2 regions of the Kitasatospora sp. NPDC051984 genome follow, and region 1 is predicted to be linked to the other one. Evidence: predicted binding sites of a transcription regulator. Region 1 holds the regulator's gene; the other holds the start of a gene.
The links. The regulator HspR, encoded in region 1, represses chaperone genes until heat shock. The targets are predictions, from matches to a motif close to TTGAGNNNNNNNNNCTCAA.
Positions count from the first base shown of each region.

Region 1 (8,062 bases):
CTGCAGATCGAGGCCGACTTCCGCGAGGAGGTGCTGGCCGCGCAGCCCGGCCACCGCCCCACCGTCTACCTGGAGAAGAGCGACCGCACCGAGCGGGCCCTGGCCGCCGGCGCCCGGATGGACATCCTCTACCAGCCGGTCGGCAGCACCGATCCGGCGGTGATCGACTACGCGGTGCGCGCCACCGGCTGGGGCATGCGGCTGCGTTCGCTGGACGAGGACTTCACCCGGATGCTGATCTTCGACCGCAAGGTGGCGATCATCTCGGCGTCCGCCGACAACCGCACCGCCGCGTTCATCGAGGACCCGGCCGTGGTCGGCCACCTGGTGGGCCTGTTCCTGCGCGACTGGGAGCGGGCCGAACGCGTCCCGTGGCACGACCTCGCGGGCGGCGCCGTCCCCGCCGTCACCGACCGGATCGCCCGCCTGCTCGCCCAGGGCCTCACCCAGCGCGCCGTCGCCAGCCGCCTCGGCGTCTCCGAACGCACCGTCGCCGAACACATCGCCCGCCTGCGCGAACGCTACGACGCCGGGACGCTCTTCCAGCTCGGCTGGCTGATGCGGGACGGTGCCCGGTGACGGACCGACTGCCGGACTCCCGGCTCGGCCCGTCGGAACGGACGGTGGCCGCCCATGTCGCCCTGCTGCGCGACCTCTACGATGCGGAGACCCTGTTCGAGCTCGGCCGGCGGCTGCGCGGAGCACCGGAATGACCGATCGGAACCGACCGCCCTGGCGCCGCCGCCGAGCGGCCCGGAAGGAGTGGGACCTGTGAGCGAGTCGAACGGAGCCGCCCTGCCGACCGGGCCCGAGCGGCAGCTGTACCAGCAGATCCTCGACCAGGGCGGCCGGGTGGCCTTCCGCGAGGCGGTCGAACAGGACTCGGCGGGGGTGCTGCGGCTGCTGGAACTCGGACTGCTGGTGCACGACGCGGTCGGCCAGTCGCTGACGGCGGTCAACCCGCGGGTGGTCGGCGACCGGATCAGCGCCGAACTCCGCGCCGAGGGCACCCGGATGCTGCTGCGCGCCGAGGAGATGCCCGTCCTGCTGGAGGACCTCACCCACGCCTACGACGCCACCCCGCGCCGCGCGGACCGCTCCAGCGTGGTGCATCACGTCGGCCGGAGCGACCGGATCCGGGAGCGGGTACGGCAGTTGGAGAACGAGGCCGAGGAGGAGGTGCTCGCCCTGCAGCCCGGCGGGGCGCCCGCGGGCGACCTCCAGGCCGACTCCCTGGAGCGGGCCCGCGGCTTCCTGACCGGCGGGGCCGTGCTGCACACGGTCTACGAGCCGGCCGCGCTGCTCGACGAGGGGACGGTGCGCTGGGCGGAGGCCGTCACCGGATGGGGCGGCAGGTTCCGGACGCTGAGCGAGCCGTTCAGCCGGATGACCGTCTTCGACCGCCGGATCGCCGTCGTCCCGGCGTCGGCGGACAACTCCAGCGCCGCGCTGGTCGAGGACCCGGCGGTGGTCTCGTTCCTGGTCGCCGCCTTCGAACGGGACTGGGAGCGGGCCGAACGGGTCCGCTGGCGTTCGGCCGACCGCGAGGGCGAGAGCGTCGTACCGGTCCACGAACAGGTCGGCCGGCTGCTCGCCCAGGGCCTGACGCAGCGTTCGATCGCCTCCCGCCTCGGCCTCTCCGAACGGACCGTGGCGGGCCACATCTCCCGGCTGCGCGAACTGCACGACGCGGAGACGCTGTTCCAGCTGGGGTGGCAGATGCGCGCGGCCGAGGGCCCGGCCGCGCCACCGGCCTGACCGGGCATCAGCCGGTGGCGATCTCCGGGGACCAGAAGCCGTACGGGGCGGCGTGCTCACGGCGCGGACGCGGGAACTGCTCGCCGGGCGCGGTCCAGAAGCCGCTGCGCAGCGAGAGCGCCATGCCGGCCCAGTCCAGCGCGGTCTCCACGGTGTGGTGCAGCGCCTCCTGCGACCAGGTGTCGTCGAAGACCAGCGGCAGAACGGGGGAGACCTGCTCGATGGTGGCGATCAGCGGGTTGTGGGTGATCGCCTCGTCCACCAGCATCACGATCGGCTTGCGCAGCGCCGACGCCCAGCCCAGCTCCAGGCTGACCCCGGCCGACAGCGGGGCGCCGACGTACGCGAACACCAGGTCCGCGCTCTGCATCGCCCGGAAGTCCGAGGGGACCCGCTGCTCCGGCGCCTTCCCGGCCACCGTCCACGCGTCGCTGTGGTGGGCGCTGTACACCGCGGCTCCGCTGCGAAGCAGCGTGCTCCGCAGCGTGGTCAGTCTGGTCCGGCTGGCCAGCGTCACCACGCTGTCCGCAGGCCCGGTCAGCCGCATCAGGGGCGCGGCGAGGAAGACCCGTGCGCGTCGCCCCTCGGAGGCCTGGTACTGCAGGTGGGGCTCAGTCATGTCGACTCCGGGTGTGGTGATTCGGCCGGCTCGGTCCGGAAGGCCCTGTCCGGTGGAAGCGGTGCGGGCCCGAAGATTGCCGCACTTCGGGGTCGAGCGGACCGACGTGGAACTCGCTGATCATGCCGCTTTGGTTACGACTAGCTGATCGTCCATCGCCGGGTGTCAGGGAGTCCACTGGCGCATGGTGGCATCTGGCTGCCTGGCGGACAGATGACACCTCTATCCATCATCCGGACTTCTTAGTGCCGACATGCACATTTCACAGCCCGGGCGGTGCCGCCGCACCCGGTAGGTGACGGCGAGGCAGTTGATGAGTAATCATATGGGTGCCAATTGATGCGGGCGCCGTTCGGTGAACGGTGCTCGCGATGAATTTGTCCGAAAGGGGTGATTTTGTGCTGAAGGCCCGCCGTATCCTGATCTCGGCGCTCCTCCTGGGCATGGCCGTGTTCCTCGGGGCCGCCCCGGCGAGCGCGGACTCTCACTGGTTTGCGTCCCAGACCACCGAAACCCAGGTGGCCTCCCTCGACAGCCACTGGTAGAGCCCTGAAGCGCAGGACGGAGGGGCCGCCGGCGTCAGGCCGTCGGCCCCTCCGTTTGCGCGAGTTTCCAGCCGAGCTGGAACAGCGTGTCGACCCCGTATTCCTCGCGCATTTCGGCGATGTGCCGGGCCAGCGTCCGTTCGCTGAGGCCCAGCCGCCTGGCAATGGTGCGATGGGCGATCCCTTCCAGCATCATTCGCACGATCTGCCGGCGCATTCGGGTGACCACCAGGGGTGGAATTCCGTGGTCGCCGGTGAACGGAATTGCCCGTTCCCATTGGCTGTTGAACACCCCGACGATGTAGTCGATGACCGAGTCGTCCCGGATGAACGCCGCGCGATCGCGGTTCTCCTCGTCCCCCACGGTGACGACCGCGACCTGGCGATCGATGACGATGAGTTTGGCGAAGGCTTCGTCGAGTGTTCTGACCTGGCACCCTTCCTGGGTGACCGCCTGGACGTAACTGACCGTCGGGTTCGAATAGCGGGCGCTGGGCTGGTAGATCGTGCGGATCGTGCCGCCGCGTTCCACGAATTTCAGGTCACGGGCGATCGCGATTTTCAGCGCGTCCTCGCCGCGGCCGCCGCCGGGTTGCGCGGTGAGCATTTCCTTCGCACCGTTGGCCATCAGCGTCGCCAGCCGTTGGTTGATGTTCCCGCGGCCCTGGACGTATGCGATGGAACCGCCGGCCTCCGGGCGGCTGATGTAGCTCTGGTATTCCCGGTTCAGGTCCTGCAGGGTGTGGTGGATCGAGACCGAGCGCCGGAGTATTTCGCCGGCTTCCTGCTGGAGCTCCAGCGTCAGCGATTCCGCCAGTTGTTGGGGATCCTTCACGGCGTAGGTGCCGGACGGTCCCACCTCCGCCTGAAGCAGGCCGATGGCCAGCAACTCCTGCAAGGGGCCGTCGATTTGACCGGGTGACAGGCTGCCGGCATCGCGCTCGGTCAGCCTGCCTCCGGTCTGTACGGCGCGGACGTAGAGGGACCTGGCCTCCGGGGACAGGGCCGGGGTGACGGCACTGCTCCTCTGCTCAGTACTCATGTCCATGACTCCTTGCCTGAGCTGGGGCTTCCGGCAGTTCGGGAGCGTCTTCCGGCCCGCATCATAGAGCGAAGGGCGCTCGGTTCCGCCGAATTACCGAATCGGAGCGGAGCCGGAAGCACGTCCTCTCCCAAGACTCTGGCAGCACACCGAAACCGCCGACACCCCCCGGTGGGCAGGAATGTCGACGGTTCGTGGTCGGGTCGGTCAGCGCTTGGGGCGCCAGACCACCAGGGCGCTGGACTGCGTGACCTGCTGGTAGGGCACCAGGTCACGGCGGTAGGAGGCGTGCACGGCGGCCTCGCGCTGCTGCAGGGTGGCGGCGGCGCCCTCCAGGGCGTCGACCAGTTCGGAGACCCGGGACTGCAGGGCGGCGACCTGGTTCTCCAGTTCGATGATCCGCTTGATGCCGGCCAGGTTGATGCCCTCGTCCTGGGAGAGGCGCTGGACCTCGCGCAGCTGCTGGATGTCGCGCGCGGAGTAGCGCCGGCCGCGCCCGGCGGTGCGGTCCGGGCAGACCAGGCCGAGCCGGTCGTACTGGCGCAGGGTCTGCGGGTGCAGGCCGGAGAGCTCGGCGGCGACCGAGATCACGTAGACCGGGGTGTCCTCGGTGAGGACGTACGTCGGCGGACCGGCGGGGCGGCGGCCGGCGCCGGGCAGGCCCTCGCCGATGCCGGCGCCGATCCGGCCCTCGGCGCCGCGCGGGCTGCCGGGATGGGGGCTCATCGGGATCTCACGCTCCCTCCGCCGCCTTGAACAGGGCGGCTCGCGGGTCGTCCGAGGCGGTGGCCTCGCGGTACTGCTCCAGTGCGCTCAGTGCGTCGCCGCTGACGATCTTGGGTACGGCGACCTCGACGGTGACCAGCAGGTCTCCCCGGGTGCCGTCCTTGCGGGTGGCGCCCTTGCCGCGGGCCCGCATGGTCAGACCGTTGGCGCTGCCCGGGGGCAGCTTGAGCTTCACGGCCGGTCCGTTCAGGGTCGGCACCTCGATGGTGCCGCCGAGTGCGGCTTCGGGGAAGCTGACCGGCACCGTCACGGTGAGGTTGTCACCCTTGCGCCCGAACACCGGGTGCGGGTCGACGTGCACGGTGACGTACAGGTCGCCGGGCTGGCCGCCGCGCTCGCCCTGGGCGCCCTTGCCCTTGAGTCGGATCCGCTGGCTGTCCTGCACGCCGGCCGGGATCCGGACCTGCATGGTGCGGGCCGAGGAGGCCCGGCCGCTGCCGTGGCAGACGGTGCACGGGTCGTCGACGATCATGCCGCGGCCCTTGCAGTCCCGGCACGGCTCGGAGAGCGCGAACGCGCCCTGGCCCCGGCTGACGGTGCCCGCGCCGACGCAGGTCGGGCAGACCCGGGGGGTGGTGCCGGTCTTGGCGCCGGTGCCGGCGCAGGCCCGGCAGGCCGCCTGGGAGGTCATCCGCAGCGGCACCGTCGCGCCGTCCACGGCCTCCTCGAAGTTCAGGGTGACCTCGGTCTCGACGTCCGCGCCGCGCCGCGGCTGGGCGGTCTGCCGGCCGCCGCGGTTGAACAGGCCGCCGAACACGTCGCCGAGTCCGCCGCTGCCGCCGGCGGTGCCGCCGTTGAACAGGTCGCCGAAGTCGAAGCCGCCGCCGGCGCCACCCGCGCCGCCAGGCCGGAAACCGCCGCCGGCGAACAGCGAGCGCGCCTCGTCGTACTCCTTGCGGCGCTTCTCGTCGGAGAGCACGTCGTACGCCTCGGAGATGTCCTTGAACCGTTCCTCGGCCTTGGCATCGCCCTTGTTGGCGTCCGGGTGGAACTCCCGGGCCAACTTGCGGTACGTCTTCTTGATCTCGGCGGCGGTGGCGTCCTTGGGCACGCCGAGGACCTTGTAGTAGTCCTTCTCCACGTAGTCCTTAGCGCTCATGGCCTTTGACCGCCACCTCCCGTAATCCCGTAAGTCTGTTGGTGAAGCGTGTTGTTGGGAAGAGCCCCGATACGGCGCTGCGGAGCCGGCCGCCGTACTGGACGACGTACGACTCCGCAGCGCACAGGGACTCTACTCAGCTGTCGGACGAACCGTCAGCCTTGTCCTCGTCCGGTTCGCCGGTGGTCTGGGTGCCCGGCTGGGGCTCCGCGACCGCGACCATCGCCGGGCGGATGATCCGCTCGCCGATCCGGTACCCGGGCTGGAGGATCTGCACGCAGGTGTCCTCCGTGACGTCCGACGAGTAGCTGTGCATCAGCGCCTCGTGGATGGTCGGGTCGAAGGGCTCGCCCTCCTTGCCGAACTGCTGCAGCCCGAGCTTGGCGACGACCGTCTCCAGCGACTCGGCGACGGACTTGAAGCCACCCGTCACCTCGCCGTGCTCGCGGGCCCGGCCGATGTCGTCCAGCACCGGGATCAGCGATTCCACGATGTTGGAGACCGCGATCTCCCGGACGGTGGCCCGGTCGCGCTCGACCCGCTTGCGGTAGTTCTGGTACTCCGCCTGGAGACGCTGCAGGTCGGCGGTGCGCTCGCCGGCCTCGCGCTTGGCGGCGGCCAGCTCGTCGGCACCCGCACCCGCGACAGCCTCTTCGGCGGCCTTCAGCACGGCTTCCTCGGCGGCGGAGTCGTCGCCGGGCTGCTCGCCCTGCGGCTTCTCCGTCATGCCGCACCGCCCTTGGGCTTCTCGTCGTCGACGATCTCGGCGTCGACCACGTCGTCGTCCTTGGCACCGGCCTCGCCGGCCCCGGCCGCACCGGTGGCCGCACCCGCGCCGTCGGCCTGCGCGTACAGCGCCGCGCCGAGCTTCTGGGCGGTGGTGGAGACCTTCTCGGTGGCGGTGCGGATGGCCGCGATGTCCTCGCCCTTGAGGGCTTCCTTGAGCTCGGTGATCGCCGTCTCGACCTCGGTCTTGACGTCGGCCGGGAGCTTGTCGGCGTTGTCCGCGATGAACTTCTCGGTCGAGTAGACGAGCTGCTCGCCCTGGTTGCGGGTCTCCACGGCCTCGCGGCGCTTGTGGTCCTCCTCCGCGTAGCGCTCGGCTTCCTCGCGCATGCGGTTGACCTCGTCCTTCGGCAGCGAGGAGCCGCCGGTGACGGTCATCTTCTGCTCCTTGCCGGTGCCGAGGTCCTTCGCGGCCACGTGCATGATGCCGTTGGCGTCGATGTCGAAGGTGACCTCGATCTGCGGCAGGCCGCGGGGGGCCGGCGGCAGGCCGGTCAGCTCGAACATGCCGAGCTTCTTGTTGTACGCCGCGATCTCGCGCTCGCCCTGGTAGACCTGGATCTGCACGGAGGGCTGGTTGTCCTCGGCGGTGGTGAAGATCTCGGAGCGCTTGGTCGGGATCGTGGTGTTGCGCTCGATCAGCTTCGTCATGATGCCGCCCTTGGTCTCAATGCCCAGGGACAGCGGGGTGACGTCGAGCAGCAGGACGTCCTTGACCTCGCCCTTCAGCACACCGGCCTGCAGGGAGGCGCCGATGGCGACGACCTCGTCCGGGTTGACGCCCTTGTTGGCGTCCTTGCCGCCGGTCAGCTCCTTGACGAGCTCGGCGACGGCCGGCATACGGGTCGAGCCACCGACCAGGACCACGTGGTCGATCTCGGACAGCGCGATGCCGGCGTCCTTGATGACGTTGTGGAACGGGACCTTGCAGCGGTCCAGCAGGTCGGCGGTCAGCTGCTGGAACTGCGAGCGGGTGAGCTTCTCGTCCAGGTGCAGCGGGCCCTCGGCGGAGGCCGTGATGTAGGGCAGGTTGATCGAGGTCTCCGAGGAGGAGGACAGCTCGATCTTGGCCTTCTCGGCAGCCTCGCGCAGACGCTGGACGGCCATCTTGTCCTTGGACAGGTCGACGCCGTGGCCGGACTGGAAGACCTTCACCAGGTGGTCGACGACGCGCTGGTCCCAGTCGTCACCACCGAGGTGGTTGTCACCGTTGGTGGCCTTGACCTCGACCACGCCGTCGCCGATCTCCAGCAGCGACACGTCGAAGGTGCCACCACCGAGGTCGAAGACCAGGATGGTCTGGTCGTCCTTGTCCAGGCCGTAGGCCAGGGCGGCGGCGGTCGGCTCGTTGACGATGCGCAGGACGTTCAGGCCCGCGATCTCGCCGGCCTCCTTGGTGGCCTGGCGCTCGGAGTCGTTGAAGTACG
Region 1 covers NZ_JBIUCB010000003.1:148,660-156,721, reverse strand. Annotated here, with positions in the region: gene ACIHEI_RS07280 (helix-turn-helix domain-containing protein) at 1-579, shown strand, start outside; gene ACIHEI_RS07275 (hypothetical protein) at 576-713, shown strand; gene ACIHEI_RS07270 (LuxR C-terminal-related transcriptional regulator) at 772-1,758, shown strand; gene ACIHEI_RS07265 (hypothetical protein) at 1,766-2,377, opposite strand; gene ACIHEI_RS07260 (helix-turn-helix domain-containing protein) at 2,957-3,964, opposite strand; gene ACIHEI_RS07255 (heat shock protein transcriptional repressor HspR) at 4,172-4,690, opposite strand; gene dnaJ (molecular chaperone DnaJ) at 4,698-5,849, opposite strand; gene grpE (nucleotide exchange factor GrpE) at 5,986-6,576, opposite strand; gene dnaK (molecular chaperone DnaK) at 6,573-8,062, opposite strand, start outside.

Region 2 (8,062 bases), on a different contig from region 1:
CACCTCCCACGCCTCCAGCGAGGCCCGGAAGCGCGCCATCCGCGCCTCCCGGGCGGCCGCGAACCGCCGCTCGCCCTCCTCGGTCAGCGACACCAGCGAGGCCCGCCGGTCCAGCGGGTCGGTCTCCCGCCGCAGCAGCCCCAGCTCCTCGATCGCCCGGATCTGCCGGCTCACCGTGGCCTTGCCCACGCCGAAGTGCAGCCCGATGTCGGTCACCCGCGCCTGCCCGGACTCCCGGATGAAGGAGAGCAGGACGTACGCCCCGGCCTCCAGCTCGGGGTGCACCTGCCGCGAGACCTCGGCGGCCCGGGCCCTGCTGCGCCGGAACAGCGTCGCCACCTCGCGCTCGACCGCGAGAAATGCCAGTTCGGCGGCGTTCGGCTCTGCCACGGGGTCGTTCATGGCGCTCAGTATCGCGCAGCCTGCACGTTCTCCGGGGCGCAACTGTTTCATGATATTAAGTATCCGATTTGTGTACTGGTACCGGATTGATAGGGAGATGCCCGCCCATGGCAGAGCCTGCAAAGGGGTTCGTCGCCGATCTCAAGGACGCGGTGACACCACGCGCGTTCCTCATGGTCGTCGCCGTCCTGCTGCTCCAGCTCGGCTTCATCACCTCGTACGTGGGTGCGCTCCACCAGCCGAAGCCGCACCAGCTGTCCATCGCAGTGGTCGCCCCGCCCGAGGTCGCTCCGAAGCTGACCGCCGCCCTGGAGTCCGTCCCGGACGACGCGGTGCGTGCGTCCGTCCTGCCCGACGCGGAGACCGCGAAGGCCCGGATCAAGGACCAGAAGATCTACGCGGCCTGGGTGTTCGACCCGACCGGTACCCAGGACACCCTGCTGGTCGCGGAGGCCCGCGGCCCGGCCGCCTCCGGCGCCGCCGAGCTGATCGTCACCAAGGTCGCGGCCGCCCAGCACCGCACCGTCGAGGTGCAGGACACCATTCCGCTGGCCCCCGGCGACGGCAGGGGCCTGTCCAGCTTCTACCTGGTGGTCGGCTGGTGCGTCGGCGGCTACCTGGTCGCCTCGATCCTCGGCATCAGCGCCGGTGCCCGCCCCGCCAACGTCAACCGGGCCGCGGTGCGCCTGGGCGCCCTGGCGCTGTACTCGGTCGTCGCGGGCCTCGGCGGCACGCTGATCACCGGCCCGATCCTGGACGCGCTGCCGGGCTCGATCGTGGCCCTGACCGCCATCGGCGCACTGGTGGTGTTCGCGGTCGGCGCGGTCACCATGGCGCTGCAGTGCCTGTTCGACATCATCGGCATCGGCGTGGCGGTACTGATCTTCGTGGTGCTGGGCAATCCCAGCGCGGGCGGCGTCTACCCGCCGCCGCTGCTGCCCACGTTCTGGCGGGCGATCGGCCAGTGGATCCCGAACGGCGCCGGCACCTCGGCCACCCGCTCCATCGCCTACCTGGGCTCGTCCGCGCTGGCGATGCCGCTGACGGTGCTGGCGGTCTGGGCCGCCCTCGGTGTCGCGGTGACCTTCCTCGCGGCGGCCCGCCGTCCGCTCGTCGGCCGCCCCGCCTCCGCGGAGGCGTGAGCGGCCGTCACGGAAAGGGGCGGGGTCAGACCCGTTCGGTCGCCCGCCCCTGCTCCTCGCTCACCCGGTCCGACAACCGGGTGAACACGTACCGGTTCATCGCCCAGTAGCGGAACACCATCGCCAGCAGGGTGCCCAGGATCATGCCGCTGAGGAAGTCGGCGACCTCCTGGGTCATGTGGGTGACGTGCGGTTCCCGCAGGTCGAACAGGTAGCGCGAGGCCGCCAGCGGAAGGTCGTTGACACCGACCGCGAGAGCGCTGACCACGACGAACAGGACAGCCTCGCGATGCTTGCCGGCGGCCCGGAAGGACCACTGCCGGTTCAGCACGTACGAGACGCCGGTGGCGATCACGGTCGCGACGGTCAGGGCGACGAGCGGCTTGGCCTCGAAGACGGTCATCTTCAGAGCGAAGTTGATCAACATGGTGAGCACGAAGCAGGTTCCTCCGACCACGAGGAACTTCACCAACTTGCGGTGCTTGACCAGGAACGGACGGAAGTTCTCCGGCATTGCGGTCAGCGCGCGCTGCGTAGGGGACGGCATGCCGGAAGTCTGCCATGGGCCACAATCGGCAACCACCAGGGGCCGGGGAGTGGACACTCCCCGGCCCCTCGGCCGTCATCAGGCCGCCGCGACCAGCACTTCCGCCGGCTCCAGCGCCAGCCGCAGCACCTCCCGGACGTCGGACACGGCGTGCACCGTGAGCCGCTCCAGCACCTCGGCGGGGACGTCGTCCAGGTCCGCCTCGTTGCGCTTCGGGATGATCACCGTGGTGACCCCGGCCCGGTCCGCGGCCAGCAGCTTCTGCTTGACCCCGCCGATCGGCAGCACCCGGCCGGTCAGCGACACCTCGCCGGTCATCGCCACGTCGGTGCGCACCTTGCGCCCCGACAGCAGCGAGGCCAGCGCCGTGGTCATCGTGATGCCCGCGCTCGGGCCGTCCTTCGGCACCGCGCCGGCCGGCACGTGCAGGTGGATGCCCCGCTCGCGCAGGCCCGTCACCGGCAGCTCCAGCTCGGCGCCGCGCGAACGCAGGTAGGAGAGCGCGATGTGCGCCGACTCCTTCATCACGTCGCCCAGCTGCCCGGTCAGCGTCAGCCCGGTCGAGCCGGTCTCCGCGTCCGCCAGCGACGCCTCGATGTAGAGGACGTCACCACCGGCTCCGGTGACCGCCAGGCCGGTCGCCACTCCGGGCACCGCGGTGCGACGCTCGGCCGGCTCCTGCGCCGACTCCGGCACGTGGTGCGGCCGGCCCAGCAGCGCCCGCAGGTCGTCCGGGCCGATCGCGGCCGGCAGCTCGCGCTCGCCCAGCTCGGTCTGCGCGGCGACCTTGCGCAGGACCCGCGCGATCGACCGCTCCAGGTTCCGGACGCCCGCCTCCCGGGTGTACTCGGCGGCGAGCCGGCGCAGCGCCTCCTCGTCCACCGTCAGCTGCTCCGCGGCGAGGCCCGCCTTGGCGAGCTGGCGGGGCAGCAGGTGGTCGCGGGCGATGGAGACCTTCTCGTCCTCGGTGTAGCCGTCCAGCCGGACCAGGTCCATCCGGTCCAGCAGCGGCTCCGGGATGGCCTCCAGCACATTGGCGGTGGCCAGGAACACCACGTCGGACAGGTCGAGCTCGACCTCCAGGTAGTGGTCCCGGAAGGTGTGGTTCTGTGCCGGGTCCAGCACCTCGAGCAGCGCCGCCGCCGGGTCGCCCCGGTAGTCCGAGCCGACCTTGTCGATCTCGTCCAGCAGCACCACCGGGTTCATCGTCCCGGCCTCCTTGATCGCCCGGACGATCCGGCCGGGGATCGAGCCCACGTACGTCCGCCGGTGGCCGCGGATCTCCGCCTCGTCCCGGACGCCACCCAGCGCCACCCGGACGAACGACCGGCCCATCGCGCGGGCCACCGACTCGCCCAGCGAGGTCTTGCCGACACCGGGCGGGCCAACCAGCGCCAGCACCGCACCTCCGCGCCGGCCGCCGATCTGGCCGAGCCCCTGGTCGGCCCGGCGCTTGCGGACGGCCAGGTACTCGACGATCCGGTCCTTCACGTCCGCCAGACCGGTGTGGTCGGCGTCCAGCACGGCATGCGCGGCGGTGATGTCGTACGAATCCTCGGAGCGCTCGTTCCACGGCAGCTCCAGCACGGTGTCCAGCCAGGTGCGGATCCACGAGCCCTCGGGCGACTGATCACTGGAACGCTCCAGCTTGTCGACCTCCTTGAGCGCCGCCTCCCGGACCTTCTCGGGCAGCTCGGCCGCCTCCACCCGCGCCCGGTAGTCATCCTCTTCAGTACCCGCCTCACCGTTCAGCTCGGCCAGCTCCTTGCGGACGGCCTCCAGCTGGCGGCGCAGCAGGAACTCCTTCTGCTGCTTGGCGACGCCCTCCTCGACGTCCTTGCGGATGGTGTCGTTGACCTCCTCCTCCGCGAGGTGCTCGCGCAGCAGGCCCAGCGCGTACTCCAGCCGGGCCTGACGGTCGGCCTCCAGCAGCACCTTCAGCTTCTGCTCGGCGGTGGCGAACGGCGCGTACCCGATGTTGTCCGCGAGCTCGCCGATGTCCTCGATCGCGGCCACCCGGTCCACGATCTGCCATGCCCCGCGCTTGCGCAGCCACTTGGTGGACAGCGCCTTGTACTCCTTGGCCAGCTCGGCCGCCCGACCTGCCACCGGCAGCCCGGCGTCCGACTCCTGGAACGGCGTGGTCTCCACCCAAAGCGCCGCCCCCGGCCCGGTCGTCCCCTTGCCGATCCGCACCCGGCGCACCGCGCGTACCAGCGCCGCCGGGTCACCGTCCGCCAGCCGCCCGACCTGCTCGACCGTCGCCAGCGCACCCACCGCCGCGTACGACCCGTCGAGCCGCGGCACCAGCAGCACCTGCGGCTTCCCCCCGTTGCTCCCCGCCCTGGCCGCCTCCACGGCAGCCCTCACCTCCGGATCCGAAAGCTCCAGCGGAACCACCATGCCAGGGAGCACGACCTCGTCGTCGAGGGGCAGCACGGGCAGAGTGAGCGGAATGGACGTCGATGCCATGATCTCTCCCCAGTCAGTGAAGTTGAGCTGACCTGACTAAGGTTTGGCACGCCTCGGTTGTTCCCCTCCGGGTGTTCACCCTGAGCGAAGGGGACTCAGGGTGGATGTCTCAGCCCTCCGCGACGGCCGTCGAGCGCTTCCACGCCCACGCCCGCTCCGGCCCGCGCGGCCCCCTGCCGCGCCTCAGCCACGGCCACATCGCCACACCCAACAGCAACGCCGCCGGGTGCCCGACCGAAGTCACCAGATCGGGGTCGGAGAGCAGCTGGTGCCCGATCAACGCCAGCCCCGCGCCCAGCGCAACGGCCCGCCCGGGCCGCGGCAGCAGTCCGGCCAGCCCGCCGAGCGAGGCCAGCACCCCGTAACTGACGCCGATGTCCATCGCGTCCAGCACATCGGGCCCGGCCGCCCCGCGGGCCACACTCGCCACGGCCACCCCCTGCGAGAGCAGCGTCGCGCCGATGTGCCCGGCCCCGAAGACGCCGAGGGCACGGACTCCCCCCGCCCGTCGTTCAAGGGGTGCGACGGTGCAGAGGAAGGCCCAGAGGTAGGGCGCCCAGACCGAGCCGGCGACCCACAGGCCGCTGCCGATGAGGGAGACCACGGGGTGGACGAGCAGGTTGTGCGCGTCGGTGGAGGACACCGACTGGAGCCGGTGCACGGTGTCGGGGTCGCCGAAGCGGGCGTAGAGCGTGGTGCCGAGCAGCAGGCCGAGGTAACCGAGCGCGAACGGGTTCGTCCGGGGGGTGGGGACGGCCCGCAGGCCCGGCCGGATCAGCCGTCGTCGCAGTTCCGCGCTGGTCATCGTGCCTCCCGAACGCTTCGTCCGCCCCACGATACGGGTGGCAGGTGAGAGGTGTCTGGGTAAGTCCTGTGAAGACCACTGTCCGTGCATATGCCGCTCGCACACGTACCGTTACAGGTCGCAAGCGCTTTGGGTAAGGTACTGGCCCGTGCCCGTCCGATCGGGGACCTGCCAAGCATGACGGTCCGCGGCCGGAATCATCCGGTCAGCCCACCCGGGCGGGGACGGCGTCCGTACGCTGCCAGGAGCAGCACCGGCGGGCGGGGCAACAGCCCAAGACGGATTGAGACGACTACGACGCGGAGCCCGCCCGTCCCCACAGACGGCCGGCCCGCAGCCCTGGGGGCGGTGGCGTGACCGTGACAGAGATTCAGCAAGAGACGATCAGCAGTGGCCCGGTGGGTACCCAGCGACGGGTGCTCGTCGTGGAGGACGAGCCGACCATCGCGGAGTCGATCGCGGCGCGCCTGGGAGCCGAGGGCTTCAAGGTGGCGGTGGCCCACGACGGGCCGGGCGCAGTGGACGGGTTCCACACCTGGCAGCCCGACCTGGTGGTGCTCGACATCATGCTGCCGGGCTTCGACGGCCTCGAGGTGTGCCGCCGGATCCAGGCCCAGCGCCCGGTGCCGGTGCTGATGCTGACCGCGCGGGACGACGAGACGGACCTGCTGGTCGGTCTGGGCGTCGGCGCGGACGACTACATGACCAAGCCGTTCTCGATGCGCGAGCTGGCGGCCCGGGTGAACGTGCTGCTGCGCCGGGTGGAGCGCGCCCAGCAGGCGGCCCGCACGCCGGCTCTCGGCAGCCTGCGCTTCGGCGAGCTGGAGATCGACCACGTGCAGCGCCGGGTCCGGCTGGGTTCGGGCGACGTGCACCTGACGCCGACCGAGTTCGACCTGCTGGCCTGCCTGGCCGCGCAGCCGCGTGCGGTGCTGACCCGCGAGCAGCTGCTGGCCGAGGTGTGGGACTGGACCGACGCGTCCGGCACCCGCACGGTCGACAGTCACGTGAAGGCGCTGCGCCGGAAGATCGGTGCGAGCTGGATCCGTACGGTGCACGGCGTGGGTTACGCGCTGGAGGCTCCGCTGTCCTGACCCGGAGCCGCCGGTCCGGGCCTCCGGGGGGCCCGCGCGGCGGTCCGGTCGTGCACGGGGGACGAGTTCTGGGGACACATGACCTTTCCACAGCAACGCAACGGGGAAGCCGAGCCGACCCCGCAGCCCCCGCTGGCGGTGCGCGCCGCGCGCCGGGTGTGGGCCGACATCCGCCCGTTCGATCCGGTGCGCTCGGTCAAGGGCAAGCTGGCGATGCTGGTGGTGGTCTCGGTGGTGCTGGCCACCGGCATGGTGGTGGTGGCGATCCGGTCGGAGACCCAGATCCGGATCATCATGATCTTCTCGCTGATCGCCTCGCTGCTGTTCATGCAGTTCCTGGCGAACGGTCTGACCGCGCCGCTGCGGGACATGACGGCGGCGGCCCGGTCGATGGCCGAGGGCGACTACACCGCCCGGGTGGACGTGTCCTCCCGGGACGAGATCGGCGAGCTGGCCGACACCTTCAACCGGATGGCCGGCGACCTGGAGGCCGCCGACCGGCACCGCCGCGAGCTGATCGCCAATGTCTCGCACGAGTTGCGCACGCCGATCGCGGCGCTGCGCGGCCTGCTGGAGAACGTGGTGGACGGCGTGGTGAAGCCGGACCCGAAGAACCTGGGCACCGCGCTGGAGCAGACCGAACGCCTGGGCCGGCTGGTCACCCACCTGCTGGACCTGTCGAAGCTGGACGACGGCGTCGTCCCGCTGGACTGCCGCCCGTTCCAGGTGCGGGAGTTCCTGGACGGCGTGCTGCGGGGCGTGACGGTGGACGGCGCGACGGCGGGCGGAGCGTACGCCCGGCGCGAGGACGTGCGGCTGGCGGTCGACGTACAGCCGGCCGAGCTGTCGGCGGTGGCGGACGCGGAGCGGCTGCACCAGGTGGTGGCCAATCTGGTGGACAACGCCTGCAAGCACTCGCCGGCCGGCGGCACCGTGACGGTGCGGGCCCGGGCGGCGGAGGGCGGCGGGCTGCTGCTGGAGGTGGAGGACCAGGGTCCGGGCATTCCGGTCGCCGACCGGGAGCGGGTATTCGAGCGGTTCGGCCGCAGCGGTTCGCCGACGGCGCTCGGCCCGGGCAGTGACGGCGGGACCGGCCTCGGGCTGGCCATCGCCCGCTGGGCGGTGGACCTGCACGGCGGCCGGATCCGGGTGGCGGAGGCCGCCGCGGGCTGCCGGATCGAGGTCACCCTGCCGGGTGAAAGCGCGATCGCCGTCTAGTTTGTGGCGGAACCGGTACAAACCGCGTTCGAGGCCGGGCCGGGACAGTCAACGGACCGTCCCGGCCCGCCTGTTCGTCCGATTTTCACTCGGTATGGCAGTGATCGCCCCGGCCGCGGGTTCCCTGCTTTCCGGCATCTCTAACGCACAGTTCCAGCCAAAATCCGGTCCACCGATGTGATCTGGGCGACGCCTGACCATCGGGGACTGCGCGATCACTGGTCGGAGGCGTAGCCTTAATCCCCGCTGTCCACCATCCCAAAAGGAAGCGGAAGAGGGCGGTTGCCCCGTGTCGCCACACCAAGAAACCCCCAGCTCGGCAAGCTCCACTGGCTTCGGCCCCAATGAGTGGCTCGTCGACGAGATCTACCAGCAGTACCTC
Region 2 covers NZ_JBIUCB010000001.1:666,832-674,893, reverse strand. Annotated here, with positions in the region: gene ACIHEI_RS03080 (MarR family winged helix-turn-helix transcriptional regulator) at 1-402, opposite strand, end outside; gene ACIHEI_RS03075 (DUF3533 domain-containing protein) at 510-1,544, shown strand; gene ACIHEI_RS03070 (GtrA family protein) at 1,570-2,091, opposite strand; gene lon (endopeptidase La) at 2,170-4,563, opposite strand; gene ACIHEI_RS03060 (rhomboid-like protein) at 4,673-5,368, opposite strand; gene ACIHEI_RS03055 (response regulator transcription factor) at 5,728-6,462, shown strand; gene ACIHEI_RS03050 (ATP-binding protein) at 6,541-7,680, shown strand; gene ACIHEI_RS03045 (multifunctional oxoglutarate decarboxylase/oxoglutarate dehydrogenase thiamine pyrophosphate-binding subunit/dihydrolipoyllysine-residue succinyltransferase subunit) at 7,970-8,062, shown strand, end outside.
Region 2: lon (endopeptidase La) is a predicted target of HspR. The motif match lies at 4,586-4,604, and genes of this name have one in related genera.